Regions from separate parts of the Allobosea sp. Root670 genome, predicted to be linked through region 2. Evidence: predicted binding sites of a transcription regulator. Region 2 holds the regulator's gene; each other region holds the start of a gene.

The links. The regulator PhoB, encoded in region 2, activates phosphate uptake and scavenging genes when phosphate is short. The targets are predictions, from matches to a motif close to TGTCATNNANCTGTCAT.
Region 1: ASE61_RS01015 (RNA degradosome polyphosphate kinase) is a predicted target of PhoB. The motif match lies at 5,171-5,187, and genes of this name have one in related genera.
Region 3: ASE61_RS00970 (glycerophosphodiester phosphodiesterase) is a predicted target of PhoB. The motif match lies at 2,105-2,121, and genes of this name have one in related genera.

What each region holds. Positions count from the first base shown of each region.
Region 1 covers NZ_LMJU01000001.1:224,618-234,152, reverse strand. Annotated here, with positions in the region: gene ASE61_RS01045 (helix-turn-helix transcriptional regulator) at 90-890, shown strand; gene purN (phosphoribosylglycinamide formyltransferase) at 818-1,381, opposite strand; gene purM (phosphoribosylformylglycinamidine cyclo-ligase) at 1,438-2,511, opposite strand; gene ASE61_RS01030 (CDP-alcohol phosphatidyltransferase family protein) at 2,687-3,217, shown strand; gene ASE61_RS01025 (AI-2E family transporter) at 3,311-4,420, shown strand; gene ASE61_RS01020 (hypothetical protein) at 4,427-5,125, shown strand; gene ASE61_RS01015 (RNA degradosome polyphosphate kinase) at 5,247-7,442, shown strand; gene ppx (exopolyphosphatase) at 7,378-8,952, shown strand; gene metC (cystathionine beta-lyase) at 9,190-9,535, opposite strand, start outside.
Region 2 covers NZ_LMJU01000017.1:479,588-489,122, reverse strand. Annotated here, with positions in the region: gene pstA (phosphate ABC transporter permease PstA) at 1-763, shown strand, start outside; gene pstB (phosphate ABC transporter ATP-binding protein PstB) at 809-1,609, shown strand; gene phoU (phosphate signaling complex protein PhoU) at 1,633-2,352, shown strand; gene phoB (phosphate regulon transcriptional regulator PhoB) at 2,366-3,073, shown strand; gene ASE61_RS20325 (STAS/SEC14 domain-containing protein) at 3,077-3,463, opposite strand; gene ASE61_RS20320 (LysR family transcriptional regulator) at 3,521-4,447, opposite strand; gene argH (argininosuccinate lyase) at 4,543-5,958, shown strand; gene ASE61_RS20310 (amino acid ABC transporter permease) at 5,955-6,848, shown strand; gene ASE61_RS20305 (amino acid ABC transporter ATP-binding protein) at 6,845-7,639, shown strand; gene ASE61_RS20300 (ABC transporter substrate-binding protein) at 7,675-8,505, shown strand; gene zapE (cell division protein ZapE) at 8,723-9,535, shown strand, end outside.
Region 3 covers NZ_LMJU01000001.1:208,401-217,935, reverse strand. Annotated here, with positions in the region: gene ASE61_RS00980 (amino acid ABC transporter ATP-binding protein) at 1-409, shown strand, start outside; gene ASE61_RS00975 (hypothetical protein) at 530-811, shown strand; gene ASE61_RS00970 (glycerophosphodiester phosphodiesterase) at 896-2,056, opposite strand; gene ASE61_RS25825 (DUF6719 family protein) at 2,204-2,452, opposite strand; gene ASE61_RS26850 (hypothetical protein) at 2,670-2,807, opposite strand; gene ASE61_RS00965 (RsmB/NOP family class I SAM-dependent RNA methyltransferase) at 2,988-4,286, shown strand; gene ASE61_RS00960 (alpha/beta hydrolase) at 4,396-5,082, shown strand; gene guaA (glutamine-hydrolyzing GMP synthase) at 5,152-6,720, shown strand; gene ASE61_RS00950 (ABC transporter ATP-binding protein) at 6,819-8,699, opposite strand; partial or broken gene ASE61_RS27350 (ABC transporter permease) at 8,754-9,535, opposite strand, start outside.

The DNA of each region.
Region 1 (9,535 bases), on a different contig from region 2:
TCTGCCGCAGGTCCACATCGTTGCCCGTTCGATCGTCTCGGTCGAACGGCATGGGTGCTGGATCGGGAGACGAGTGGGGAGACGCCGCCGTGCAGCGCGCTGAACGATTGCTCGACATGATCCAGAGCCTGCGTCGCCGCAGGCGCCCGGTGACGGCCGAGACGCTGGCTTCCGAGCTCGACGTCTCCGTGCGTACGGTCTACCGCGACATTGGCGCCTTGGTGCGCCAGGGCGTGCCCGTGCGCGGCGAGGCCGGCATCGGCTACGTGCTCGACGCAGGCTTCGACCTGCCGCCTCTGATGCTCTCGCCCGACGAGATCGAGGCCGTGCTGGTCGGCATGCGCTGGCTCAGCGAACGGGCCGACCCGGTGCTCGCGCGGGCTGCCGAGGATGTCGTCAGCAAGGTCGCGGCGGTGCTGCCGCCGCATCTGCGGCCGATCCTGCTCGATGGTGCGCTGTTCGCGGCCTCCCATCCCGGCGACGTCCCGGCCGATCAGGTCGATGTCGCAGCCGTGCGTGCCGCCATCCGCAACGGCCGCAAGCTCTCGATCCACTACAGCGACGAGAGCGGCCAGGCGACGCAGCGGATGATCTGGCCGATCGGCATGACGTTCTACGAGCGCGTGCGCGTCGTCATCGCCTGGTGCGAGCTCCGGCAGGCCTTCCGCCATTTCCGCACCGACCGCATGACCGGCCTCGCCGCGCTGGAGGAGCGCTATCCCGCGCGCCGTGCCGATCTCTTCCGCCGCTGGCAGAAGGAGGAGGAGAGGGCGAAGGAGGAGTGGGAGCGCTGCAAGCGCGAGGGCGATGCTGCGGCTCAGCCGCGGATCACGACGCCGTCTTCAAGCTTGGCCCGGCCGGACGCGACCTCCGCCAGCGCCGCCGGATAGAGCTTGTGCTCCTCGACGAGGACGCGCTGCGACAGCGTCTCCTCGTCGTCATCAGGCAGGACCGGCACCTTCGCCTGCAGGATCACCGGCCCGGCATCGAGTTCCGGCACGACGAAATGCACCGAGCAGCCGTGCTCGGCAACGCCGGCTTCCAGCGCCTGGCGATGCGTATGCGTGCCCTTGAACAGCGGCAGGAGCGACGGGTGGATGTTGATCATCCGGCCTTCCCAGCGCGCCACGAACCAGGGCGTCAGGATCCGCATGAAACCGGCGAGCACGAGCAGGTCAATCTGGTTCACCCGCAGCGCTTCATCCACCGCGCGCTCGAAGGCCTCGCGGTCCTTGCCGAAGGGGCGATGATCGACCGTCGCCGTGGCGATGCCGAAATCGCGTGCCCGGTCGAGCCCGGCGACATCGGGAATGTTCGAGATGACCAGCGCGATTTCCGCCGGATAGCCCGGCGCCTGCGCCGCTTGCGCCAGCGAGACCATGTTCGAGCCGCGCCCGGAGATCAGCACCCCGACGCGCTTGCGGGGAGGGATGGCGCTCACAGCGAGAGCTTGCCGCGATAGCTGACCTGCTCCTCGCCGCTGGCGACAGGCACGATCTCGCCGAGCTTCACCGGCGCTTCGCCTGCGGCCTTCAGCGCGGCGAGAACCTCATCCGCCTTGCCGGCATCAGCCGCGACGATCATGCCGATGCCGCAGTTGAAGGTGCGCAGCATCTCGCGCTCGGCGACGCCGCCGACCTGGGCAAGCCAGCCAAACACGGCCGGGACCGGGATGGCGGTGAGATCGAGCGCGACGCCGAGCCCCTCCGGGAGGACGCGCGGAATATTGTCGGGGAAGCCGCCGCCGGTGATATGCGCCAGCGCCTTGATGCCGTCCGTCGCCTTCAGCGCCTGCAGCAGCGGCTTCACATAGATCCGGGTCGGCTCCAGCAGTGCTTCGGCCAGGCTCTTGCCGGGCGCGAAGGGGGCGGGCGCCTCCCAGCCGAGGCCGCTGACCTCGACGATGCGGCGAACCAGCGAATAGCCGTTGGAATGCACGCCGGAGGAGGGCAGGCCGAAGACCACGTCGCGGGGCTTCAGGTCCTCGCGCGGTAAAAGCGTGCCGCGTTCGGCGGCGCCGACGGCGAAGCCCGCGAGGTCGTAATCCTTCTCGGCATACATGCCGGGCATCTCGGCGGTCTCGCCGCCGATCAATGCGCAGCCGGCCTGGCGGCAGCCATCGGCGATGCCGCGGACGATCTCGACGCCGACCTTCGGGTCGAGCTTGCCGGTGGCGTAATAGTCGAGGAAGAGCAGGGGCTCGGCGCCCTGCACGATCAGGTCGTTCACGCACATCGCGACGAGGTCGATGCCGATCGTTGCGTGCAGCCCGCTTTCGATGGCGATCTTGACCTTGGTGCCGACGCCGTCATTGGCCGCGACCAGGATCGGATCGCTGAAGCCGGCGGCCTTGAGGTCGAACAATCCGCCGAAGCCGCCGATCTCCGCATCGGCGCCCGGCCGGCGCGTCGCGCGCACCAGAGGCTTGATCTCGTCGACCATGGCGTTGCCGGCGTCGATATCGACGCCTGCCTGCGCATAGGTCAGTCCGTTTGCGCCGGGCTTGCTCATTGCGTTTCGCCTTCCTTCTGCTCGCGCGAGCGATAGGCAAGCGCGCCCGCGCTGGCAAGGCATCTGCGCCGGCTTTGTCGATTTCTCACAGGCGAGGCGACGTCATTCCGACTGGACGCAGGGTCTCTGTCCGGAGAGCATTGGTCTTTTCCGCGGTTCGCGCGAAACTATCGCCATGACGATCCCCAACCTGATCACCATCGGTCGCCTGTTCCTGGTGCCGCTGGTCATCGTCATGATCGTCGGCGCGAACTGGGAGACGGCCTTCATCCTCTTCGTCGTCGCCGGCGTCTCGGATGCTGTCGACGGCTTCCTCGCCAAGCGCTGCGGCATGGCGAGCGAGCTGGGCGCCTGGCTCGATCCCGTAGCCGATAAGGCCCTGATCGTCTCGATCTACATCACGCTCGCCATCGTCGGCGCGATTCCGGTCTGGCTCGTCGTGCTCGTCGTCGCACGCGACCTGATGATCGTGGCGGCGGTGATCCTGTCCTGGCTGCTCGACAAGCCCCTGACGATCGCGCCGATCGTCGTCAGCAAGCTCAACACCGCCGCGCAGATCGGCTTCGCCGCGCTGGCGCTCGGTTCGCGCGCCTTTGGGATCGAGCTCGGCGCTGCCGCTCTGGTCTGTGAACTCCTCGTCGCTCTGTTGACGGTCGCCTCGATGACGGCCTATCTCGCCTTCTGGCTGCGCCACATGGCAGGTTGACGGGGCTTTATCCGCCATTGCGGCTTGGAACCCCGGGCCTCGATGCACATTTGTCTTGTCCCGCCGGCCGTGAGACGCGAGAGAGGCTGATCGATGACGTTGCAACGCCAGATCGGCTTCTGGGTCGGCTCCCTTCTCGTATTCATCCTGGTTCTGGTGATGCTGCGGGACGTGATGCTGCCCTTCATCGCGGCACTGGCGCTGGCCTATCTGCTCGACCCGCTCGCCGACAGGCTGGAGCGCATGGGCATGAACCGGCTGGCGGCGACGATCGTCATCCTCGTCGTCTTCCTGCTCATCTTCGTGCTGGGGCTGGTGCTGCTGGCGCCGCTGCTCGGCCAGCAGCTTGCCGGGCTCGTTGCCCGCCTGCCGGGCGACGCCGCCAAGCTGCAGGCGCTGGTGCTGGAGAAGGGGGCGCCCTGGCTGGAGCGCTTCGGCGGCGCCGACTTGACCAAGGAAGCGCAGAATTCGCTCGGCAACCTCGTCGGCGACGGCATGAAATGGGTCGGTGGCCTGCTGCAATCGCTCTGGAGCGGCGGCACCGCCATCGTCGGGGTGTTCTCGCTCCTGGTGCTGACGCCGGTCATCGCCTTCTACTTGCTGGTCGACTGGGACCGCATGGTCGCGACCGTCGATAGCTGGCTGCCGCTCGACCATCGCGACACCATCCGCAGCCTGCTGCACGAGATGGACATGGCGATCGCCGGCTTCCTGCGCGGGCAGGCGCTGGTCTGCGTCCTGCTTGGTGGCTTCTATGCGATCGGCCTCAGCGTCATCGGCGTGAATTTCGGTGCGCTGATCGGCATCATTTCGGGCTTCCTCTCCTTCATCCCCTATGTCGGCTCGCTGACCGGACTCGTGCTCTCGGTCGGCGTCGCGACGGTGCAGTTCTGGCCGGACTGGACCTGGCCGCTGGCGACGCTCGGCGTCTTCCTGGCCGGGCAATTCCTCGAGGGAAATATCTTCCAGCCGAAATTCGTCGGCGATTCCATCGGCGTGCACCCGGTCTGGCTGATGTTCGCGCTGCTTGCCTTCGGCTCGCTGTTCGGCTTCGTGGGCTTGCTGCTTGCCGTGCCGCTCGCGGCTGTCATCGGCGTGCTCTGCCGCTTTGCGCTGAGGCAATATCTCGCCAGCAATCTCTATCACGGCGGCGATGCCACCCGCGCTGCGGCGGCAAAGGCACGCGTCGACGCCGACGCCTGAGCCGCCATGTCCGACATTCCGCAACGCCCGCGCCAGCTCGCCTTCGACCTGCCGGTCGACAGCCGCCATGGCGTCGAGGATTTTCTCGTCGGCTCTTCCAACGAGGCGGCTTACAGCCTGATCGAGAGCTGGCCCGCCTGGCCGGAGGCCTGGCTGCGCCTGACCGGACCGGAAGGGGCCGGCAAGACCCATCTTGCCGCGATCTGGGCCCGCGCCGCCCATGCCTGGACGATTTCGGCAGCGGAGCTGAACGAGGCGGAGGTGCCCCACCTCGTGTCCGGCGGGGCGCTGGTGATCGAGGATTGCGATGCTGGCCACCTCGACGAGCGAGCCCTGTTTCACCTGATGAACGCAATCAAGGCGCGTGGCGGCTCGCTGCTGCTGACGGCGCGAAGCGCGCCCGATCTCTGGGGCGTTAGTGTGCCGGATCTGCTGTCGCGACTCCGGCTGGCGCCTGCCGCGACGATCGAACCGCCGGATGACGGGCTGCTGCGGGCACTGCTGGTCAAGCTGTTCATCGACCGCCAGCTCGTGGTCGATATCGCCGTGATCGACAGCTTGGCCATGCGGATGGAACGTTCCTTCGCCGCCGCGCGGCAGGTCGTCGATCGGCTCGACCGGCTCGCGCTGGAACGCGGACGCCGGGTGACGCGCCCGCTGGTGCAGGAGGCGCTGGCGGAACTGTTCCCGGAGGAGCCGGGTTGAATCCGGCTATCTCTGCGCAGGCCGCATGCTTCAAATCATGTCGCTTGTCATCGAACCGTCGCACTAGAATGGCTTCAACGGCGGCATGAGCGGCAAGACGACCAGGACGCGAGTGAAGCGCATGACCCTCGACACGGTGATCGACGAGTCGGAGAAGCTCTCCAGCGAGGCTGATGCGGCGCCCCTGCGCCAGCAGCCGGAGCGTTTCATGAACCGCGAGCTCTCCTGGCTCCAGTTCAACCGCCGCGTCATGGAGGAAGCCTCGAACCGCAGCCACCCGCTGCTGGAGCAGCTGCGCTTCCTCTCGATCTCCGCGAACAATCTCGACGAATTCTTCATGGTCCGCGTCTCCGGCCTGCGCGAGCAGCTCAAGGCCGGCGTGACCACGCGCAGCCAGGACGGCCTGACGCCGGCCGGCCAGCTCGTCGCCATCGGCGAGGCCGTCGCGGCACTGACCGCCGACCAGCAGGCGCGCTGGGCCGAATTGCGTCATGAGCTGCACGAGAACCGCATTCACCTGCTCCAGCCCGGCGATATCGGCGCGCAGGACCGAATCTGGCTGGAGGACTACTTCCTCAATTACATCTTCCCGGTGCTGACGCCGCTGGCGATCGACCCGGCGCATCCCTTCCCCTTCATTCCCAATCTGGGCTTCACCATCGCGCTGGCGCTGGAGCGCAAGAATGATGGCCGTCAGCTCGACGCGTTGATCCGCGTGCCCACCAAGATCGACCGCTTCATCGAATTGCCGGATCTGGCGCGCGAGGGTTTGCATCGCTTCATCGCGCTCGACGACGCGGTCTCGCTGTTCATCAGCAAGCTCTTCCCCGGCTACGAGGTGAAGGGGGCGGGTTCCTTCCGCATCATCCGCGATTCCGATCTCGACATCGAGGAGGAGGCAGAGGACCTCGTCCGCGTCTTCGAAACCATGCTGAAGCAGCGCCGCCTCGGCGTGGTGATCCGGCTCGAGCTCTCGACCGGCATGCCGGACCATCTGCGCCGTTTGATCGTGCGCGAGCTCAAGGTCGACAGCGACGAGGTCGTCGAGGTCAACGGCCTGATCGGCCTGACCGAGCTCTCGCAGCTCGTCGGCGTCGACCGGCCGGACCTGAAGTTCAAACCGTACAATGCCCGTTTCCCTGAGCGTATCCGCGAGCATGGCGGCGATTGCTTCGCTGCGATCCGCCAGAAGGACCTGCTCGTCCACCATCCCTATGAGAGCTTCGATGTCGTCGTGCAGTTCCTGCAGCAGGCGGCGCGCGATCCCAATGTCGTCGCGATCAAGCAGACGCTCTACCGCACCTCATCGAACTCGCCGATCGTCAAGGCGCTGACGGAAGCGGCCGAGGCCGGCAAGTCGGTGACGGCGCTGGTCGAGCTCAAGGCTCGCTTCGACGAGGAAGCCAATATCCGCTGGGCCAAGGAGATGGAGCGCGCCGGCGTCCAGGTCGTCTATGGCTTCATCGAGCTCAAGACCCACGCCAAGCTCTCGCTGGTGGTGCGCCGCGAGGCCGGTCAGCTCGTCAGCTACTGCCATATCGCGACCGGCAACTACCACCCGATCACGGCGCGCATCTATACCGATGTCTCCTTCTTCACTGCCGATCCGGTGATCGCGCAGGACGTCGCCCGCGTCTTCAACTTCATCACCGGCTATGCCGAGCCGGCCGGGCTGGAACGGATGGCCGTCTCGCCGACTGGCCTGAAGCAGCGTCTGCTCGCCGACATCGCCGAGGAGGTCGCCCATGTGAAGGCCGGCCGCAAGGGCGCGATCTGGGGCAAGTGCAATTCGCTGGTCGACCCGGAGATCATCGACGCGCTCTATGACGCGAGCCAGGCCGGCGTCGAGATCGACTTCGTCGTGCGCGGCATCTGCTGCCTGCGGCCGGGCGTGCCCGGCTTGTCCGAGAATATCCGCGTCAAGTCGATCATCGGCCGCTTCCTCGAGCATACGCGCATCTACGCTTTCGGTGCCGGCCACGGCATGCCCGGACCCAAGGCCAAGATCTACATCTCCTCGGCCGATCTGATGCCGCGCAATCTCGATCGCCGCGTCGAGGCGCTGACCCCGATCCTGAATCCGACGGTGCATCAGCAGTTGCTGGATCAGATCATGTTGGCCAACCTGCTCGACAACGAGCAGAGCTGGACGATATTGCCCGATGGCGGCTCGCGCCGCATTGTCCCCGCGCCGAACGAAGAGCCGTTCAATGCGCATAAGTACTTCATGACGAACCCGAGTCTGTCCGGACGTGGAAAATCGCTCTCCAATTCAAGTCCCCGCTCCCTCGCACGCCGAGGGGGACGCAAGGCCTGAGCCCAGGCACGCGCCGGGGCGGCTCGCGCTCTCCCATACCATTGCCATCGTCGATATCGGCTCGAACTCGGTCCGTCTTGTCGTCTACGAGATGCTGGCGCGCGCGCCCGCCCAGGTCTTCAACGAGAAGGAGATGGCGGGTCTCGGTCGCCAGGTCGCCACGACCGGACGCCTCGCCGACGATGCCATCGCCAAGGCGATCAACGCGCTGGTCCGCTTCCGCATCCTCTGCGAAGCCATGCATGTCGGGGAACTCCGCGTTATCGCGACGGCGGCGGCGCGCTATGCCAGCAACGGGCCCGAGTTCATCGCGCGTGCCGAGGAGGCGATCGGCCAGCCGATCGAACTGATCTCGGGCGGGCGCGAAGCCGTGCTCTCCGGCCTCGGCGTGATCTCGGGCTTCGATGTGCCGGACGGTGTCGTCGGCGACCTCGGCGGCGGCAGCCTGGAGCTGATCTCGGTCAAAGGCGGTTCGGTGGGGCAGGGCGCCAGCGTGCCGCTCGGCGGTCTTGCCTTGCTCGACCGCTCGAAGGGCTCGCTGAGGGCTGCCGAGAAAATCGTCAAGGACGAACTCGACAAGCTGCCGCAGCTCGCTGCGATGAAGGGGCGGGACTTCTATGCCGTCGGTGGGACCTGGCGCGCGCTTGCCACTCTTCATCAGCACCGCATGGCCTATCCGCTCAACGTGATGCACGGCTATGCCGTGCCGACGCGCGACGTCGCCGATTTCGTCAAGCTGGTCGAGCGGGCCGATGCCTCGGTGCTCGATGCGATCGATTCGGTTTCGTCGGCCCGCCGTCCGCTGCTGGCCTATGGCGCGCTGGTGCTCGATGAGCTGATCAAGCGCGGCAAGCCGCGGGGCATCATCATCTCGGCGCAGGGCGTGCGCGAAGGCCTGCTGCACGAGCAGCTCTCGCCGGAGGAGCAGAATGCCGATCCGCTCTTGCAGGCGGCGCGTGACTACAACCTGCTGCGCGCACGCGATCCGCGCCATGCGGCCGAGCTGATCAATTGGACCCGCGGCATCCTCGAAACGGCCGGCCTGCCGCAGGACGAGCCATCCGGCCGGATGATCGAGACCGTCTGCCTGCTCTCCGATATCGGCTGGCGCGCCCATCCTGACTATCGCGGCGAGCAGAGCATGAACGTCATCGCCCATGCCTATTTCACCGGCATCGACCATGTCGGGCGGGCTTTCCTGGCGCTGGCGATCTTCCACCGCTATGCCGGGATGAAGGCGAGCTCGCCGGGGGCGGCGGGACTGAAGACGCTGTTGCCGCCGGCCATTCTCGCGCGAGCGCTGCTGATCGCGGCGATCTTCCGCGTCGCCTATCTGCTTTCGGCCGGCATGGCGGGCATCCTGCCGCGCATTCCGGCGGCTTGCGTCGACAATCGCCTGCTGTTGCGGTTTCCCGACGATCTGTCGGCGCTGGCGAGCGAGCGTGTCGAGGGGCGGCTCAAGCAGCTCGCGAAGCTGCTCGGCCGCGATTTCGAGATCGGCAGGCTCTAAGCGCTCCTCACTGGGCGTCATGCTCGGGCTTGACCCGAACATCTATCGCCGGAAAGGGCTCCAGCCGTCATTGCGAGAAGCGAAGCGGCGAAGCAATCCAGGGGACGTCGAGCGCTGCCGCCCCTGGATTGCTTCGCTGCGCTCGCAATGACGCCGAAGGTTCCGGCGCCTTCTCGTCCTGAGGTTCTCGGGTCGAAGCTGCGCTTCGCCCGGGAATGACGGCCGGGTGGCCCACGCTCAGCCGACCGCCCGCAACCGCGCGAAGCCGGCATCGAGATCGGCCTTGAGATCCTCGATGTCCTCCAGCCCGATATGGATGCGGATCGTCGGGCCCTTGAAGCCGGGCCCGGTCGCAGTGCGATAGCTCTTGCAGTCGAAGGGCAGGACGAGGCTCTCATAGCCGCCCCAGGACGCGCCGATCCCGAACAATGTCAGCCCGTCCAGCATCGCGCCGACGGCTTTCATCGAGACCGGTTTCAATTCGAAGGTGAAGAGCGAGGAGGCGCCGGTGAAATCGCGCTTCCAGATCTCGTGCCCGGGCGCGCCCGGCAGGGCAGGGTGCAGGACCTGAGCGACCTCGGGC
Region 2 (9,535 bases):
CTTCGTGCTGTTCTGGATCCTCGGCATGCTCGTGGTGAAGGGCCTCGGCGGGCTTTCGCTCGCCACCTTCACCGCGGTCACGCCCGGCCCCGGTACGGAAGGCGGCGGCCTCGCCAATGCCATCGTGGGATCCTTCGTGCTGACCTTCCTCGGCATCGCCATCGCCACGCCGATCGGCGTGCTCGCCGGGACCTGGCTCGCGGAATACGGCCGCGGCTCGCAGCTCGCCAACCTGATCCGCTTCATCAACGACATCCTGCTCTCGGCGCCGTCGATCCTGATCGGCCTGTTCGTCTACGTCATCCTGGTCGAGCCGTTCCGCGGCTATTCCGGCTGGGCCGGCGGCGTCGCGCTCGGCATCATCGCGATCCCGGTGATCGTGCGCACCACCGAGGACATGCTGAACCTCGTGCCCGGTCCCTTGCGCGAGGCTGGCGCCGCGCTCGGCGCGCCGCCTTCCGTCGTGATCACATCGGTGACCTGGCGCGCGGCCAAGGCCGGCATGGTCACCGGCATCCTCTTGGCGCTCGCCCGCATCGCCGGCGAGACGGCGCCGCTGCTCTTCACCGCGCTCAACAACAATTTCTGGTTCTCGCCGACGCTCACCGGCGGCGTCTCCAACCTGCCGGTAACGATCTACCAGTTCGCCTCCGCCCCTTACGAGAACTGGCAGCAGCTCGCCTGGGCCGGCTCGCTCATCATCACCGTCTCGATCCTCGTGCTCTCGATCGTTGCCCGGCGCATCGTCGCCGGCAGCAAGTGAGCCTGAAACCAACCCGGTCGCGACCGACCTTGAGGACCTAAGTCGATGCTTTCGACCCTTGAACTCTCCCCCCAGTCGCTCGATGCCGAGGCGCCCGTCCGGATCGCGGTGAAGAACCTCGATTTCTACTACGGCGAGCACAAGGCGCTGAAGAACATCAATCTCGACTTCCGTGATCGTCACGTCACGGCGCTGATCGGCCCGTCCGGCTGCGGCAAGTCGACCCTGCTGCGCATCTTCAACCGGATCTACTCGCTCTATCCGCAGCAGCGCGCGGAAGGGCAGATCATGCTCGACGGCCGCAACATCATCTCGAACGACGTCGACGTGAACGAATTGCGCTCGCGCGTCGGGATGGTGTTCCAGAAGCCGACGCCGTTCCCGATGTCGATCTACGACAACGTCGCCTTCGGCATCCGCCTCTACGAGAAGCCGCCGAAATCCGAGCTCGACGACCGTGTCGAGGGCGCGCTGCGCCGCGCCGCGCTCTGGGACGAGGTCAAGGACAAGCTGAAGAGCTCCGGCATGGGCCTCTCCGGCGGCCAGCAGCAGCGCCTCTGCATCGCGCGCACCATCGCGCAGAAGCCGGAAGTGATCCTGTTCGACGAGCCGACCTCGGCGCTCGACCCGATCTCGACCGGCAAGATCGAGGACCTGCTGGAGCAGCTCAAGAGCGATTTCACCATCGCCATCGTCACGCACAACATGCAGCAGGCGGCGCGCATCTCGCAGTACACGGCGTTCATGTATCTCGGCGAGGTCATCGAGTTCGCGCCGACCAACACGATCTTCATGAACCCGGCCAAGAAGCAGACCCAGGACTACGTCACCGGCCGTTTCGGCTAAGCGGCGACGAGGAGGACACCCCTATGACCGACCACATCGTCCGCTCCTACGACACCGATCTCGAAGGCATCCGCCGCAGCCTCGCTGAAATGGGCGGCATGGCCGAGCGCATGCTGGGCGACTCGACCGTCGCGCTCGTTCGTCGCGACACCGCGCTCGCTCAGAAGATCATCTCGGCCGACCAGCGCCTCGACAATCTCCAGCGCGAGGTCGAGGAGAAGGCCGTGCTCACCATCGCCCGGCGCCAGCCGCTGGCGCAGGACCTGCGCGAGCTGATCTCGGCGATCCGCCTCGCCTCCGACATCGAGCGCGTTGGCGATCTCGCCAAGAACATCGCCAAGCGCGCCGTCGCCATCGCCGGGCAGTTCCAGCCGCCGCATCGCGCGGTCGTCGGCCTCGAGCATATCAGCCGCCTCGTGCAGGCCCAGCTCAAGGACGTGCTCGACGCCTATGCCGCGACCAACGAGCAGAAGGCGCTCGAGGTCTGGAAGCGCGACGACGAGATCGACGCGCTCTATACCTCGCTGTTCCGCGAACTCCTGACCTATATGATGGAAGATCCGCGCAACATCACCTTCTGCACGCATCTGCTGTTCTGCGCCAAGAACATCGAGCGCATCGGCGACCACACCACCAATATCGCCGAGACGATCCATTACCTCGTCACCGGCGATTCCCTCGACGTGAACCGGCCGAAGCTCGACACGACCAATATCGAGGTCGAAGCGGTGACGGGAAGCTGAGGTCAAAGCCATCATGGCCGCACGTATCCTGATCGTCGAGGACGAGGAGCCGCTCACCCTGCTGCTGCGCTACAACCTCGAAGCCGAGGGCTTCGAGGTCGACAGCGTCGCGCGCGGGGATGACGCCGAGCTGCATCTGCGCGATTCCACGCCTGATCTGGTCCTGCTCGACTGGATGCTGCCGGGTCTCTCCGGCATCGAGCTCTGCCGGCGCCTGCGCTCGCGCCGAGACACCGAGCGCGTGCCGATCATCATGCTGACGGCGCGCGGCGAGGAGACCGAGCGCGTGCGCGGGCTTGCGACCGGCGCCGACGACTATGTCGTGAAGCCGTTCTCGCTGCCGGAGCTGATCGCCCGCATCCAGGCGCTTCTTCGCAGAGCGAAGCCTGGCCATGTCGCAGGGTTGCTCGCGGCCGGCGATCTCGAACTCGACCGCACGACGCGCCGCGTCCGGCGCGCCGGGAGCGAACTGCATCTCGGCCCGACCGAGTTCCGCCTGCTGGAATTCCTGATGCAGGCGCCGGGCCGGGTCTATTCGCGCGCCCAGCTCCTCGACGCTGTCTGGGGTCGCGACGTCTATATCGACGAGCGCACGGTCGACGTCCATGTCGGGCGGCTGCGCAAGGCGATCACGCCGGGCGACGCCAAAGACCCGCTGCGCACCGTGCGCGGCGCGGGTTACGCCTTCGACGAGACCTTCGCGCGCAGCGGCGCCGCGTAAGCCTCAGGCGTTCGGGCCGCCCTCGATATCGCCGGCCCAGGTCAGGGCCTTGTCATAGTCCTCGGGCTTGAAGGCGCGGACCTTGACGAAGGGGATCGCCGGGTCGAGCAGATCGACGAAGCCGGCGAGCCAGCCCTTGTCGGTGATCACGGCTTCCTTGGGGAAGCGCCTGAGCTCCCAGAGCTTGCCGAGGCTGTAGCGCGCGTCCTTCCAGGCCGCGGCCAGCGTCATGTCGGTGAAATCGGTCATGTCGGCGAGGATGCCGAGCTTCTCGTGACGTTCGAGCCGGGCGTCGATATCGGCCATGATGGCGTCGAGATCCTCAGCCGTGAGCGTCTGCGACAGCCGATAGGCGGCGACATGGTCCGGGGCTGGCAGAATGGTGAGCATGGCTCCTCCTCCTCGGGTGACAACGCGCAGGCGAGGGGGAGGTTTCGCCGGGTCCGGTCAGACGTAAGGGGGCGGCGCGCGCGTCGCTGCGTCGAAGCTCTCGGCCTCGGCCCGCAGCCAGGCGATGAAGGCATCCAGCCCCGGCCGCGGCGGCTGGTCGAGCGGCCGCGTCAGCCAGCAGCCGGTGGCGCTGGTGAAGCCGAGCCCCAGCGGATTGACGAGCGCGCCGGAGGCCAACTCGTCGGCGACGTAGCAGCGTGGCGCCAGCGCGAGGCCGAGGCCGGCGACGGCGGCGCTGGTGATCACGGAATAATAGCCGTAGCGCACGGTATGCTCCGGCACCGCGCCGCGCAGGTCATGGGCTTCGGTGAACTCGGCCCAGAAGGCCGGCATCTGGTAGTGCTGCAGCAGGGTCATCTTCTGGATATCGGCGGCGCGGCGGAAACCGCCCATCCGCTCGATCAGGCTCGGCGCGGCGACGAGCGCGACATCGCGGCCGAAGAGGAAATGCGCCTCCTTTCCAGGCCAGGGCGGGACGCCATGGGCGATCTCGATATCCGGCTCCTCGGTCTCGCTCTCGCTGACATAATTGGTGAACTGCACGTCGACGCCGGGATGGGCCTCGGCGAAGGCCGGAAAGCGCGCCATCAGCCAGCGTTCGCCGGCGATCGCGACCATATGCAGGCGGATCGGCCGGGCGATGGCGCTGCGCTCCGCAAGACGCCTGGCGCCGCGTTCCATCTGCTCCAGCGCGGCTTCCGCATAGGGCAGGTAGATCGCGCCGGCTTCGGTGAGCTTGAGGCCGAGCGGGCTGCGGTCGAACAGCACCGTGCCGAGATGGTGCTCCAGCGAGAGGATCTGCTTGGAGACGGCGCTCTGGGTCAGGTTGACCGCGAGGGCGGCACGGGCCGTCGAGCCCAGCCTTGCGACCGTCGCGAACGCCCTCAGCGCCGCGGCTGACGGGGGTGGCCGGCTGGCCGCCATGGGGTATTCCTTTTTGGACTATCTCGGCGGAGATCGTTTCGTTTGCCGGCCTCTCGGTCAAGAGGCCATTCTTCCTCAACGGGAGGAATGAGATCATGAACCAGACGACCCGACTCTGGGGCGGCCGCTTCCGCAAGCCGCCGGACCCGCGGCTGATGAAGCTGTCGAGCGCCGCCGGCGAACACGCAAGGCTGGTGCCGCAGGATGTCGCGGGCGGCAAGGCGCATGCGGCCGAGCTCGGACGGGCCGGCCTGCTGACTGCCGAGGAACTCCAGGCCATCCTGACCGCGCTCGACGGGATCGCCCGCGATACGGTCGAGGGGCGGATCGCGCCCGGGCCCGATGACGAGGACGTGCATACCTTCATCGAGCGCATCCTGACCGAGCGCGTCGGCTCGACCGGCGCCAAGCTCCGAGCCGGACGCTCGCGCAACGATCAGGCGGCGAACAATCTCAAGCTCTATCTGCGGAGCAAGTCGCGCACGCTCGCCGGCATGCTGGCGGAACTGCTGACCGCGATCGCCGACCAGGCGGACGAGCATGCGGCGTCGGTCTGCCCCGGCTTCACCCATCTCCAGAGCGCGCAGCCCGTCACTTTCGGCCACTGGCTGATGGCGCATGGGCAGGTGTTGATGCGCGATGCCTCGCGCCTGACCGACTGGGAGAAGCGCTCCGGCCAGTCCCCGCTCGGGGCGGCGGCGCTCGCCGGTTCGGCGATCACGCTCAATCCGGAGCTCAGCGCCAAGGCGCTCGGCTATGACGGGCCGTTCGAGAATTCGGTCGATGCGGTCGGCGCGCGCGACCATGTCGCCGAGTTCCTGTTCGTCGCGGCGATGCTGGCGACGAACCTGTCGCGGCTCGCGGAGGAGGTGACGCTGTGGACCTCCCGGCAATTCGCCTGGGTGACGCTGGATGACGCCTTCGCGACCGGCTCGTCGATCATGCCGCAGAAGAAGAACCCGGATATCGCCGAGATCTCGCGCGGCCGGGCGGCGCGATTGACCGGCGATCTCGTCACCATGCTCGGCGCGCTGAAGGGGCTGCCGCTGTCCTATAACCGCGACCTCGCGGAGGACAAGCGCACCGGTTTCGACGCCGTCGACGTGCTGGAGGAGGTGCTGCCGGCCTTCGCCGGGCTGATCGCCAGCATGAGCGCCGATGTCGCGACGATGCGGGCGCAGGCCGGCTCCGGCTTCGCGCTGGCGACCGAGGTGGCCGATCATCTCGCTCGCAATGGCGTGCCCTTCGCCGAAGCGCATGAGATCACCGGTGCGCTGGTGCGCTATTGCGAGGAGATGGGCCGCGAGCTTGAAACGCTCGATGCCGTCGACCTCCGGGCGGTCGATCCGCGCCTCGATGCCGGCGTGCTCGACCAGTTGACGCTCGATGCCGCGGTCGCCGCGCGCAGCGGCCATGGCGGCACGGCGCCAGAGCGGGTGCGCGAGCAGATCGCGCGCTTCCGTGGCAAGCTCGCCGCTCTCGAAACCTGGAGCCGGGAGACGAAGCGATGAGCGACGCCACCTCGCCGATCAGCAGCCGCGATCTCGCTGCGGTCTCGCATCTCAGGATCGTGCCGCGGCGCTTCTACGGGCGCTGGGTCGCGTCAGTGATCATCCTCGCGATCCTCGCCTGGATCGTGATGGCCTTCGTCGAAGGTGACATCGCCTGGCCGGTGGTCCGGCAGTTCTTCACCGCGCCGGCGATCATCGCCGGTCTCGGCAACACGCTGATCATGACGGTCTGCGCGATGACGCTGGGCATCGTGCTCGGGGTGATCTTCGCGATCATGTACATGTCGCCGAACCCGGTGCTGCGCAGCGCGGCGCTGTTCTACATCTGGTTCTTCCGCGGCACGCCGCTGCTGCTGCAGCTGCTGATCTGGTTCAACCTGGCGCTGGTCTTTCCGACCATCGGCATCCCCGGCCTGTTCTCCTGGCGCACGATCGACATCATCGGGCCGTTCATGGCGACGCTGCTCGGGCTCGGCATGAACCAGGGCGCCTATACCGCCGAAGTCGTGCGCGGCGGCATTCTCTCCGTCGATACCGGGCAGACCGAGGCCGCCAAGGCGATCGGCATGACCCGGCTGACGACCTTGCGCCGGATCGTGCTGCCGCAGGCGATGCGCGTCATCATCCCGCCGGTCGGCAACGAGGTGATCAGCATGGTCAAGCTGACCTCGGTGGCGAGCGTGATCCAGTATGCCGAGATCCTGCGCAACGCGCAGACGATCTACTACGCCAATGCCCGGGTCATCGAGTTGCTGATCGTCGCGGCCGGCTGGTACCTGCTCGTGGTGACGATCCTGCAGATCGGACAGTATTTCCTCGAACGCCATTTCTCGAAGGGGCGGGGAGGGCGGCGCACCAAGCGCGCCGCGGTGCAGGAGGAAACGGCATGAGCACGGCGGAGAACTCGGCGAAGGCCGATAGCGCGATCGTCACGATCGCGAATGTCAGCAAGATCTTCGGCGAGCTGAAGGCGCTGAACGACGTCTCGCTCTCGATCCAGCCCGGCACGGTGCAATGCATCATCGGGCCCTCGGGCTCGGGCAAGTCGACGCTGCTGCGCTGCATCAACCAGCTCGAGAAGATCGACAAGGGCGCCATCCGCGTCGATGGCGAATTGATCGGCTATCGCCGCGTCGGCGACGAACTGCACGAATTGACCGATGTCGAGATCGCGCGCCAGCGCCTCGTCACCGGCATGGTGTTCCAGCGCTTCAACCTGTTCAACCACATGACGGCGCTGCAGAACATCATCGAGGGGCCGCTCACCGTGCTGAAGCAGCCGCGCAAGCAGATCGTCGCCGAGGCGACGGCGCTGCTGGAGCGCGTCGGCCTCGCCGACAAGCGCGACGCCTATCCGAGCGAGCTTTCGGGCGGGCAGCAGCAACGCGTCGCCATCGCGCGGGCGCTCGCCATGAAGCCCAAGCTGATGCTGTTCGACGAGCCGACCTCGGCGCTCGACCCCGAGCTCGTCGGCGAGGTGCTCAACGTGATGCGCGATCTCGCGGCGTCCGGCATGACGATGATCGTGGTCACGCACGAGCTCGGCTTCGCCCGCGAAGTGGCAGGCGACGTCGTCTTCATGGACAAGGGCGAGATCGTCGAACAGGGCCCGCCGCAGACCGTGCTCGTCGCGCCCAGCCAGGCGCGCACGCGCGACTTCATCGCCGCCGTCCTGAAGTGACGGCGACGGATCAGTTCACCAGAGGGAGAGACCACATGCTTCGTTTGACCATCGTTGCCGCGCTGCTCGCCGGCACCGCGCTCGCCGCGCAGGCCCAGGCCCTGCCGGACCGCATCAAGACCGCCGGCAAGATCGTGATCGCGACCCAGCCGAACTATCCGCCGATCGCCTTCAAGGATGTCGCGACCAACCAGCTCTCGGGCTTCGACATCGAGCTTGGCGAGGCCATCGCCAAGGAGCTCGGCGTCAAGGTCGAGTGGCAGGAGACCGCCTTCGCCCAGATGCTGCCCTCGCTGCAGACCGGCCGCGTCGACGCGGTGATGGCGGGGATGAGCGACCTGCCGGCGCGGCGCGAGACCGCCGACTTCATCGACTACATGGATTCCGGTGCTCAGTTCTACACGGTCACCGCCTTCAAGGACACGATCAAGACCCCCGAGGACCTCTGCGGCAAGAGCGTCGGCGCCAGCCGCGCGACCAACTGGCCGCGCCAGATCGGCGAGTGGAGCGAGGCGAACTGCGTTGCCAAGGGCAAGCCGGCGATCAATGTGGTCGGCACCGAAGGCTCGGTCGATGCCCGCACCCAGCTCAAGACGCAGCGCCTGCAGGGCGGCGTCCAGGGCAGCGAGACGATGAGCCACTTCCAGAAGCTCGAGCCGAACACCTATATCGCGCTCGGCAAGCCTTTCACCCATTCGCTGGCCGGCATCCCCTTCGCCAAGACGGCGGAAGGCACGCAGCTGCGCGACGCGGTCAAGGGTGCGCTCGACCGGCTGCAGGCGAACGGCACCTATGACAAGCTGATCGAGAAGTACGGCCTCGCCAACAATGCGGTGAAGCCGGTCTCGATCAACCAGGGCAAGTAAGCCCTGCTTCCCGCTCCTCGTCATTGCGAGGAGCGTAGCGACGAAGCAATCCAGGGGCCGCCGGCCTGAACGGGTCGAGCCGGTCCCCTGGATTGCTTTGCTTCGCTCGCAATGACGATGTGTTCCCGGCGCGCGAGGTTCGCTCCGTGGGCTTGCGATGACGGCAGGGCTGCCGTAACCCCGTCAGGTCTTCCTCGGATCGCCAGCGCCCGCCGTCATGTCAGCCTCGATCACCGACCGTTATGCCGCCCTGGTCGAGGCGGGCGCCATCGAGCGCGATCCCGCGCAGGTCGCGGTGGTCAAGAAGCTCGAGGCTTTGTCCGCGACGCTCGCCGCCCGCCGGCTCGCCCGCAAGGGCAGCGCGCTCGGCTGGCTCTTCGGCAAGAAGCCGGACACGGCGTCTGCACCGAAGGGGCTCTATGTCTGGGGCTCGGTCGGCCGCGGCAAGACCATGCTGATGGACATGTTCTTCGAGGCCGCGCCGGTGAAGCGCAAGCGCCGCGTGCATTTCCACGAGTTCCTGGCCGACGTCCATGGCCGCATCAACGCCTATCGCCAGAAGATCAAGAGCGGCGAGGTCAAGGAAGGCGATCCGATCGCGCCGGTCGCGGCGGATCTCGCCGATGAGGCCTATCTGCTCTGCTTCGACGAGTTCACCGTCACGGACATCGCCGATGCGATGATCCTCGGGCGGCTGTTCACCGCGCTGTTCGCCGCCGGCGTGGTGGTGGTCGCGACCTCGAATGTCGAGCCGTCGCGGCTTTACGAGGGCGGGCTCAACCGGGCGCTGTTCCTGCCCTTCATCGAATTGCTGCAGACCAGGGTCGAGGTGCTCAAGCTCGATGCGCGCACCGATTTCCGGCTGGAGAAGCTCGGCGGGGCCCCGGTCTATCATGTGCCTGCCGACGCGAAGGCGAAGGCTGCGCTCGATGCCGCCTTCAAGGCCTTGTCCGGTACGGCGCAGGGGCAGCGCACTGTTTTGAACGTGCAGGGGCACGATCTCGTCCTGCCGCAGGCCGCCGCCAGCGTG
Region 3 (9,535 bases), on a different contig from region 2:
CAAGATGCCCAAGAAGGATGCCGAGGAGATCGGCATGCACTATCTCAAGCGCGTCAAGATTCCCGAGCAGGCCCATAAATATCCGGGCCAGCTCTCGGGCGGCCAGCAGCAGCGCGTGGCGATCGCCCGCTCGCTCTGCATGAGCCCGAAGATCATGCTGTTCGACGAGCCGACCTCGGCGCTCGATCCCGAGATGGTCAAGGAGGTGCTCGACACCATGGTCTCGCTGGCCGACGAGGGCATGACCATGCTCTGCGTCACCCACGAGATGGGCTTCGCCCGCCAGGTCGCCGACCGCGTCATCTTCATGGATGCCGGCCAGATCGTCGAGATGAACACCCCCAACGAGTTCTTCAAGAACCCGCAGCACGAGCGCACCAAGCTCTTCCTCTCGCAGATCCTGCACTGAGAGCGGGTATTCCCATCGAAAACCGCAAGCGCGCCGGCTCTGCCGGCGCGTTTTGCGTTTCAGGGGATGTCGGAACGAATCCTTGCGTAACCGGTTGGTGACGGGAACGGAGGATACGTCATGAAACGTCTTGTTCCTGCCCTGCTTGTCGCGCTTCTGATGAGTGGCGGAGCCTATGCCCAGTCGATCAATGTCGGCCCCGGCGGCGTCAGCGTCGATACGCGCTCGCCGCGCGAGCGGGCCATCGATCGCGAAATCCGCGAGGAGCGGCGCGACCGGTACGACCGTCATCGCGAGCGTGAATGGCGCCGTGCGAATTCGCGCCGCGACTGCCGCACCGTGACGACCGAGCGCGAGACACCGCGCGGCGTCGTGCGTCGGACGACCCGCGTCTGCGATTGAGTTCAGCCGTGCCGGAAGGCGCGACATCTCCCCATGAGAAGGCCCGCGACGCCTGGCGTCGCGGGCCTTCTGCCAAGATCGGGCTTACTTGCCGTCGCGCGCCTTCACGGCCTGATCGGGGAAATCCGAGAACAGTCCGTCGAGGCCGAGCGCGAAGAACGCCTTGTACTCGGCGCCCGCATCGCTCTTGAAATCGGAGGTCAGCCGCTTCGGCTCGCTGCGGAAGGTCCAGCTATGGACCAGCAGGCCGGCGGCATGGGCGTCCTTCACCACATTGGTCGGGGCGATCAGCGTGCGGTCGCGCTCGTCGATCGCGCCGTCGCCATTGAGGTCCTGCGGCTTGCCGTCCGCACCGATCGTCTGCTTGGCGCCGATCAGATAGGGCTTCCAGGGGCCGACGCCGTCGGCATAGGTCGCGATCTCCTTGAGGCCCTCGGCCGAGAGCATGTCCTGGAAGGTCCGCTTGTCGCCCAGCACGGCGAAATCATAGGGCCGGTCGAAGGGCGCGGCGAGCGTGACCTTGCCGTCCTTGTCGACGCCGTCGCCATCGACGAGCTGGACGAGGCGCAATTGCGTCTTCGGGCGCAGGTATTTCAGGTTCGCGGTCTCGAAGCTCTGGATGAAGACCGGCGCGGTCTTGTCGGTCCAGCCGGCGGCCTTGAGCATGTCCAAAAGCTTGTCCTCGAAGGCGAGGCCGAGCGCGGCGTGATAGGTCGGATGCTTGGTCTCGGGATAGATGCCGATGGTGCGGCCGGTGCGGGCGCTTTCGGCCTTGGCGAGGTCGATCACCTCCTGGAAGGTCGGGATCTGGTACTTGCCGTTATGGGAAGGGTCGCGATCGGCGAAGGCCTGCTTCGCCTTCAGCGTCTTGATCTCGGCGGCGGTGAAGTCATTGGCGAACCAGTCCGTGGTGTCGACGCCGTCGACCTTGCGGGTGGTCTTGCGATTGGCGAATTCCGGGCGATCCGCGACATCGGTCGTGCCTGATAGCATCGGCTCGTGGCGGACGACGAGCACGCCGTCCCTGGTCGAGACGAGGTCGGGCTCGATGAAGTCGGCGCCTTGCTCGATCGCGAGCTTGTAGCCCTCGATCGTATGCTCGGGCAGGTAGCCGCTGGCGCCGCGATGGGCAATGACCAGCGGCTTCTGGCCGGACAGCGTCGGAGCCGCCTGCGCAAGCGCGACCGGTGCCTGGAAGGACAGCGCGGCAAGGAGCGTGGTCGAGAGAAGGAAGCTCTTTGTCATGGCCTGACCCGGTCTTGCGGAAATGCCGGCGAACTTAGGTCGGCGGATATGACGCCGGCATGAAGGCTGGCACTTGGTGAATCTGGGGCGGGTCTGGGGCGCCGCGCGGAAGCGTGTGGCGCGGCATCTGGTCGAAACTGTCGCCGCTCAACCGCGCGGAATGCAACGACGTTCACGCTCCGTCGATTGGCCTTGCCGGGCCCTGAGGCTCGGATTTGTGCCGCCGGTCACCTCGAGGATCTGTCCTCGCGGGCATCTGCCGTCATCGACCAGTATCTTTTGACCGGCTCGGATCAGCCCTTTGGCCGGCTCGTGGCGATAGATCTGCTGGGCTGCCGCCGCATCTGCCAGCGCGAGCGATAGAAGAGTTAGCGAGAGAGCCCCGAAGCGCATCATCGACCGTTCCTCCACCCTGGTGGAAGGCTAGCATCGGCGCTGTCCCGATGACAGTTGGCCGAAAGTTGAGCGGCCGCGTGCCGCGGGTCTTCTACCGATCGCGTCGCCCATATAAAAACCCGCCCCGGCAGAAGCCGGCGCGGGTTTTGGTGCGATTGCCGATGCGAGCGGGATCGGTCGGCCGCGACGCAGCCAGCCTTTGCCGCTCCGCGAAATCTCAGCGGCGGTTCTCGAGGGTCGTCTTGGCGTCGAGGCGCTTGGAGGCCGGCGGAGTGTAGTCCGGCTGCTGGGTGGCGCAGGCGGCGAGGCCGAGCGCGACGAGGCTCAGGATGACGATGCGGCTGGCGCTTTTCATGTGTGTGTATCCCAATGGCCGCGACATGCGGTTGCATCGTCTTTCCGCTTGTGGAACGACCGCGTCAAGAGTGTGGCAATGGGAGGCTTATGCCCCGGCGTCATGCTTGAATCGGTCGAAACATGTTCGACACCGTGTTTGCGGCGCCCGGAAGCCGTCCGGCGCCAGGATTGAAACGTCATGACCCCAGCCGCCCGGATCAGTGCTGCCATCGAGGTGCTCCAGGATATCGTCGAGCGCCGCCGGCCGGCCTCCGATTCCCTGAAGGACTGGGGCCTGTCGCGCCGTTTCGCCGGCTCCAAGGACCGCGCAGCCATCGCCTCGCTGGTCTATGACGCGCTCCGGCGCAAGGCCTCCTCCGGCTATGCGATGGCGTCGGAGACGCCGCGTGCGCTCGTCCTCGGCATGCTCGCGGGTTTGCGCGGCCTCGGCGTCGCGGAGATCGCGGAACTCTGCTCTGGCGAGAATCACGCGCCGGAGCCGCTGAGCGACGACGAGACCGCGCTTCTCACGGCTTTCTCGGTCGAGGGCGCGCCCGAATGGGTGCAGGCCGACGTGCCGGAATGGCTCTGGCCTTCTTTCCGAGCGGGATTGGGCGAGGTCGCCATCGCTGAGGGCGAGGCGCTGGCCGCGCGCGCGCCGATCGATCTGCGCGTCAATCGCCTGAAGGCGAGCAGGGACGCCGTGTTGAACGATCTGGCCCATCTCCAGCCGGAGCAGGGGCCCTGGTCTCCGGATGCGCTGCGTTTCCAGCCCGGCCATGACGGGCGCGGTCCGTCGCTGCAGACCGAGCCCGGCTTCTTCGCCGGCGCATTCGAGATCCAGGACGAGGGCTCGCAACTGGTGACGCTGCTCGCCGGTGCCCGGCCCGGCCAGACCGTGATCGATCTCTGCGCCGGGGCAGGGGGCAAGACGCTGGCGCTCGCGGCGTTGATGGCCAATCGCGGCAGCCTCTACGCCACCGATCTCGACAGCCGCCGCCTCGCGCCCCTGCATGACCGGCTCGCCCGCTCGAGCGCCGGCATCGTCGAGGTTCGCATTCCCCGCTCGCGCGGCCACGAGCCCTTCGCCGATATCGCGGGGCAGGTCGATCTCGTCCTGGTCGACGCGCCCTGCACCGGTTCCGGTACCTGGCGGCGCAACCCGGATGCGAAATGGCGGGTGCGCCCGGGCGCACTGGCCGAGCGCATCAAGGACCAGGCCGAGGTGCTGGCCCGCGCCGCCAGGCTGGTGAAGCCGGGCGGCCGCGTCGCCTACATCACCTGCTCGGTGCTGCCGGAGGAGAACGACGAGGCCATCCGCGCCTTCCTCGCCAAGCATGCGAGCTTCTCCGCAATCGCGCCGATCGACGTGCTCAGGGGCGCCGAAAGCGACTTCTCCCTGCTCGCCCGCTTCGCCACCACCCACGGCCTGCAGCTCTCGCCGCGGCGCACCGGCACGGATGGGTTCTATCTGGCCTGCCTGTCGCGCAACGCATGAGCGTTAGCGGCTGCGCTTCCGCATCGACACTCTGCTGAAACTCTGCGAGGTTTCCACTCGGCGACGTGTTCGGCCGGGACCTTCCCCGGCCGGGATGGGAGATGGTGACATGCCCAACAAGCCCGCGATCGTTCTGGTTCATGGCTTCTGGGGCGGGGCCGCCCATTGGTCGAAGGTCATTCTCGAATTGTCGCGGCGCGGCCATGCCGATCTTCACGCCGTCGAGAATCCGCTGACCTCGCTGGCGGATGACGCCGAGCGCACCCGCAAGATGGTGCGGCAGATCGCAGGCCCCGTCGTGCTCGTCGGCCATTCCTATGGCGGCAAGGTCATCACCGAGATGGGCGACCTGCCGAACGTCAAGGCCCTGGTTTTCATCGCGGCCTTCGCGCCCGATGCCGGCGAAAGCGCGGGCGGTATCAGCCAGGCCAGGCCGCCGCAGGCCTTCCCCAACATCGCGCCGGATAGCGACGGCTATCTCTGGATCAAGCCGGACAAGTTCCGGGAGAGTTTCTGTCAGGACCTGTCGGCCGACGAAGCCATGGTGATGGCGATCACGCAGAAGGCGCCGCTCGGCTCGACCTTCGGCGACACCGTGACGGCCCCGGCCTGGAAGAAGAAGCCGAACTGGTACCAGATCTCCAGCGCCGACCGGATGATCGCGCCCGAAAACCAGGTCATGATGGCGCAGCGCATGCGTCCGCAGAAGACCCTGAGGCTCGATGCCAGCCACGCCTCGCTCGCCTCGCGCCCGGCCGAGATTTCTGACCTGATCGAGGATGCCGCCAAGGCCTAGCGGTAGAGCCGCCATGCGTTCGGGCGCGGCCCCGTTGCGTGCGCCCGCGCGATCCATTAACGGAACGCGATGACGAGCGCTCAGCCCCATCACGACTCCATCCTCATCATCGATTTCGGCTCGCAGGTGACGCAGCTGATCGCGCGGCGCATCCGCGAGATCGGCGTCTATTGCGAGATCGCCCCGTTCCAGTCCGCTTCCGAGGCCTTTGCCCGCATGAAGCCGAAGGGCGTCATCTTCTCGGGAGGCCCGGCCTCGGTGCCGGACGAGGGCAGCCCGCGCGCTCCCGAAGCGGTCTTCTCGGCCAATATCCCGCTGATGGGCATCTGCTATGGCCAGCAGACCATGGCGCATCAGCTCGGCGGCAAGGTCGAGGGTGGGCATGCTGCCGAATTCGGCCGCGCCGATGTCGAGATCGTCACGCCCTCGGCGCTGTTCGAAGGTGTCTGGGAGGAGGGCGGCCGCTATCCGGTCTGGATGAGCCATGGCGACCGGGTCACGCAGCTCCCGGCCGGCTTCACCGTCAAGGCGACCTCCGAGAACGCCCCCTATGCCGTGGCGAGCGACGAGGAGCGCCGCTTCTACTCGACGATGTTCCACCCCGAGGTGGTCCATACCCCCGATGGCGGCAAGCTTCTGCGCAACTTCGTCGTCGAGATCTGCGGCTGCAAGCCGGACTGGAGCATGTCGGCCTATCGCTCCGAGATGCAGAAGAAGATCAAGGAGCAGGTCGGCACCGGCCGCGTCATCTGCGGTCTCTCCGGTGGCGTCGACTCGGCGGTGGCGGCGGTGCTGATCCACGAGGCGATCGGCGACCAGCTCACCTGTGTGTTCGTCGATCACGGCCTGATGCGGATGAACGAGGCGGAAGAGGTCGTCCGCCTGTTCAGGGATCACTATAATATCCCGCTGGTCCACGTTGAAGCCGAAGAGCTTTTTCTCTCCGAACTTGCGAAGTGCGGCGCCGATCCGGAAGCCAAGCGCAAGACCATCGGCCGGCTGTTCATCGATGTCTTCGATGCCGAAGCCGCCAAGCTCGGCGGCGCCGATTTCCTGGCGCAGGGCACGCTCTATCCCGACGTGATCGAGAGCGTCTCGTTCTCCGGCGGTCCTTCGGTCACGATCAAGAGCCACCACAATGTCGGCGGCCTGCCCGAGCGCATGAAGATGAAGCTCGTCGAGCCGCTGCGCGAGCTGTTCAAGGACGAGGTTCGTGTGCTCGGCCGCGAGCTCGGCCTGCCCGAGGCCTTCGTCGGCCGCCATCCCTTCCCGGGGCCGGGCCTCGCCATCCGCTGCCCCGGCGAGATCACCAGGGAGAAGCTCGACATCCTGCGCAAGGCGGATGCGATCTATCTCGACGAGATCCGCAAGGCCGGCCTCTACGACGTGATCTGGCAGGCCTTCGCCGTGCTGCTGCCGGTGCGAACCGTCGGCGTGATGGGCGATTACCGCACCTATGACCATGTCTGCGCGCTGCGCGCCGTGACCTCGGTCGACGGCATGACGGCGGATTTCTATCCCTTCGACATGAACTTCCTCGGCCGCGCCGCGACCCGGATCATCAACGAGGTCAAGGGCATCAACCGCGTCGTCTACGACGTGACGAGCAAGCCGCCCGGCACGATCGAGTGGGAGTGACTCAGGCCGCTCCGGGCGTCTTCAAGATTGCGCTGGAGCACGCTCTAACGCGTTGAAGCCGGACAGGATGGCTCCTGCGACGAGCGGGGCCGGAGCAACTATGTTGCGTCGCGCGCCCACTCGTCTCCCCAGATCATGACCGAGTGCCCGGGCGAGACTGTCCGGTACTGGCGGATCGGAGGTTCGAAATCGGCCGGCCTGATCGGGCTTCTGATCTCGGCGTCGGAGACGGGCCGCGGCTGGTGGCGGCGCTCCGGGTCCGCGATCGGCACCGCGGCGAGCAGCCGTTTCGTATAGGGGTGCTGCGGATTGCCGAAGATCGCGGCACGGGGTCCGATCTCGACGATCTCGCCGAGATACATCACCGCGACACGGTGGCTGACACGCTCCACCACCGCCATGTCATGCGAGATGAACACGTAGCTCAGCCCCATCTGGGCCTGCAGGTCGAGCATCAGGTTCACCACCTGCGCCTTGACCGACACATCCAGCGCCGAGACAGATTCGTCGGCGACGATCAGGCGCGGTTCGAGCGCCAATGCGCGGGCGATGCAGATGCGCTGGCGCTGCCCTCCCGAGAATTCGTGAGGATAGCGGCGGGCCATGTCGGCTTGCAGCCCGACCCGCTCCAGCAGGTCCGCGACCTTGTCCCGGGCCTTGGCCGGCGTGGCGAGGCCGTGGATGACGAGCGGCTCGGCGATCGCCCTGCCGACCGTCTCGCGCGGGTTGAGACTGCCGAACGGGTCCTGGAAGATCATCTGGATGCGCCGGCGCTGTTCGCGCAGTTCGTCGGCGCCCAGCTTCAGCATGTCCACGCCGTCGAGCAGGATCGAGCCGGCTTCCGGCTCGACCAGCCGCAGCAGGGAGCGGCCCGTGGTCGACTTGCCGCAGCCGGATTCCCCGACCAGCGCCAGGGTCTCGCCCGCGCGGAGGTCGAAGGAGACGTTCTCGACCGCGTGCACCCGCCCCGTGATCCGGCCGCGAATGGCGGAGCGGATCGGGAAGCGCGTCGTCAGATTGCTGACCTGAAGGAGAGGGCGCTCCTGGTCCCTGACGGTGTCTGGAACCTCCGTCGGAACATCCGACGTGCCGGTGCTGCGATCCACGATCGGGAAGCGCATCGGCCGTTCGCGGCCGTTCATGGCGCCGAGCTTCGGAACCGCGGCGAGTAGCGCCTTGGTGTAGGGATGCTGCGGTCGCCGGAAGATCTCGGCGGTGGTCCCGGCTTCGACCGCCTCGCCATTGAACATGACGACGGTCCGGTCGGCGATCTCGGCAACCACGCCCATGTCGTGGGTGACGAAGAGGATCGCCATGCCCTCTTCCTTCTGGAGATCCTTGATGAGCTCGAGGATCTGCGCCTGGATCGTGACATCGAGCGCCGTGGTCGGCTCGTCGGCGATCAGGAGCTTCGGCTTGCAGGCCAAGGCGAGCGCGATCATCACGCGCTGGCGCATGCCTCCCGACAATTCGAAGGGGAACTGGTCGAGGCGGCGCTCCGGGTCCGAGATGCGGACCTTGCGCAGCATCTCCAGGGCGAGCCTGCGCGCTTCCGCCTGCGAGCAATCCCGATGCGCCAGGATGGCCTCGGCGATCTGGTCGCCGATCCGGTAGACCGGGTTGAGGCTGGTCATCGGCTCCTGGAAGATCATCGCGATATCGCTGCCGCGCAGCGAGCAGGCCGTCTCGTCCGGGAGATCGGCCAGGTCGTAGGTCTGGCCCGATTTCGCCGCGAAGGCGATCCGCCCGCCGGTGACGCGCGCGACGCCCTTCGGCAGCAGCCCCATGATCGACAGGCTGGTGACCGATTTGCCGGAGCCGGATTCGCCGACCACCGCCAGCGTCTCGCCGCGCCTGAGATCGAAGGAGATGTCCTTCACCGCGGCCACGGCGCCGTTCGGCGTGGCGAACTCGGTCCGCAACCCCGCCACGGAGAGCTGGACGTCCTCGGGAAGGCGGACGTCGCTGCGGTCCTGCAGGCCGCCCGTGCCTTCCTTGCCCTCGGGCAGGCCCTTCAGCTTGGTCGTGCGGGGATCGAACACGTCGCGTACCGCGTCGCAGAGCGCGTTGACGATGAAGATCGTCGTCACCAGCGCGGCGCAGGGCCAGACCAGGCCGAGCGGATTGATCTCCAGATAGGCGCGCGCGCCGCGGATCATCAGGCCCCAGGACGGCGTCGGCGGCACGATGCCGAGCCCGAGGAAGCTCAGTCCGGACTCGACCACGATCGCCGAGGCGACAACCAGCGAGAACTGCACGAAGAGCGGCGCGGCGATATTGGGGAGGATCGTCCGCCGCAGGATGCGCGACGGGCCCGCGCCGATGGCGCGCATCGCCTCGACATATTCCTTCTGCCTGACGGCGCGGACCTCGCCATAGGCGATCCGGGCGAATTCCGGCGCATAGAAGACCGAGAGTGTGACGATCAGCGTCGCCGTGCCGGGGCCGGTCAGGGCGATGACGAGCAGGGCCAGCAGGATCGGCGGGAAGGACAGCATGAATTCCGCCGTGCGGACGGTGAGCACCTCGGCGATGCCGCCGAAATAGCCGCCGATCATGCCGGCGCTGACGCCGACGAGGGCCGCCACCGCGCCGGTCGCGAGAGCAACGCTGAGCGAGACCTGCGCGCCGTAGAGCAGCCGGCTCAGGACGTCGCGGCCGAACTCGTCCTGCCCCAGCCAATGTTCGACCGAGGGCGGTGCCAGCCGCCCGCCGATATCCAGGGTCAGGGGGTCGTAGGGAGCGATCACCGGCGCCAGGACGGCGATCAGGATCAGGATGAAAAGCGCGATCAGCGACGGCGCGAGATGGCGCG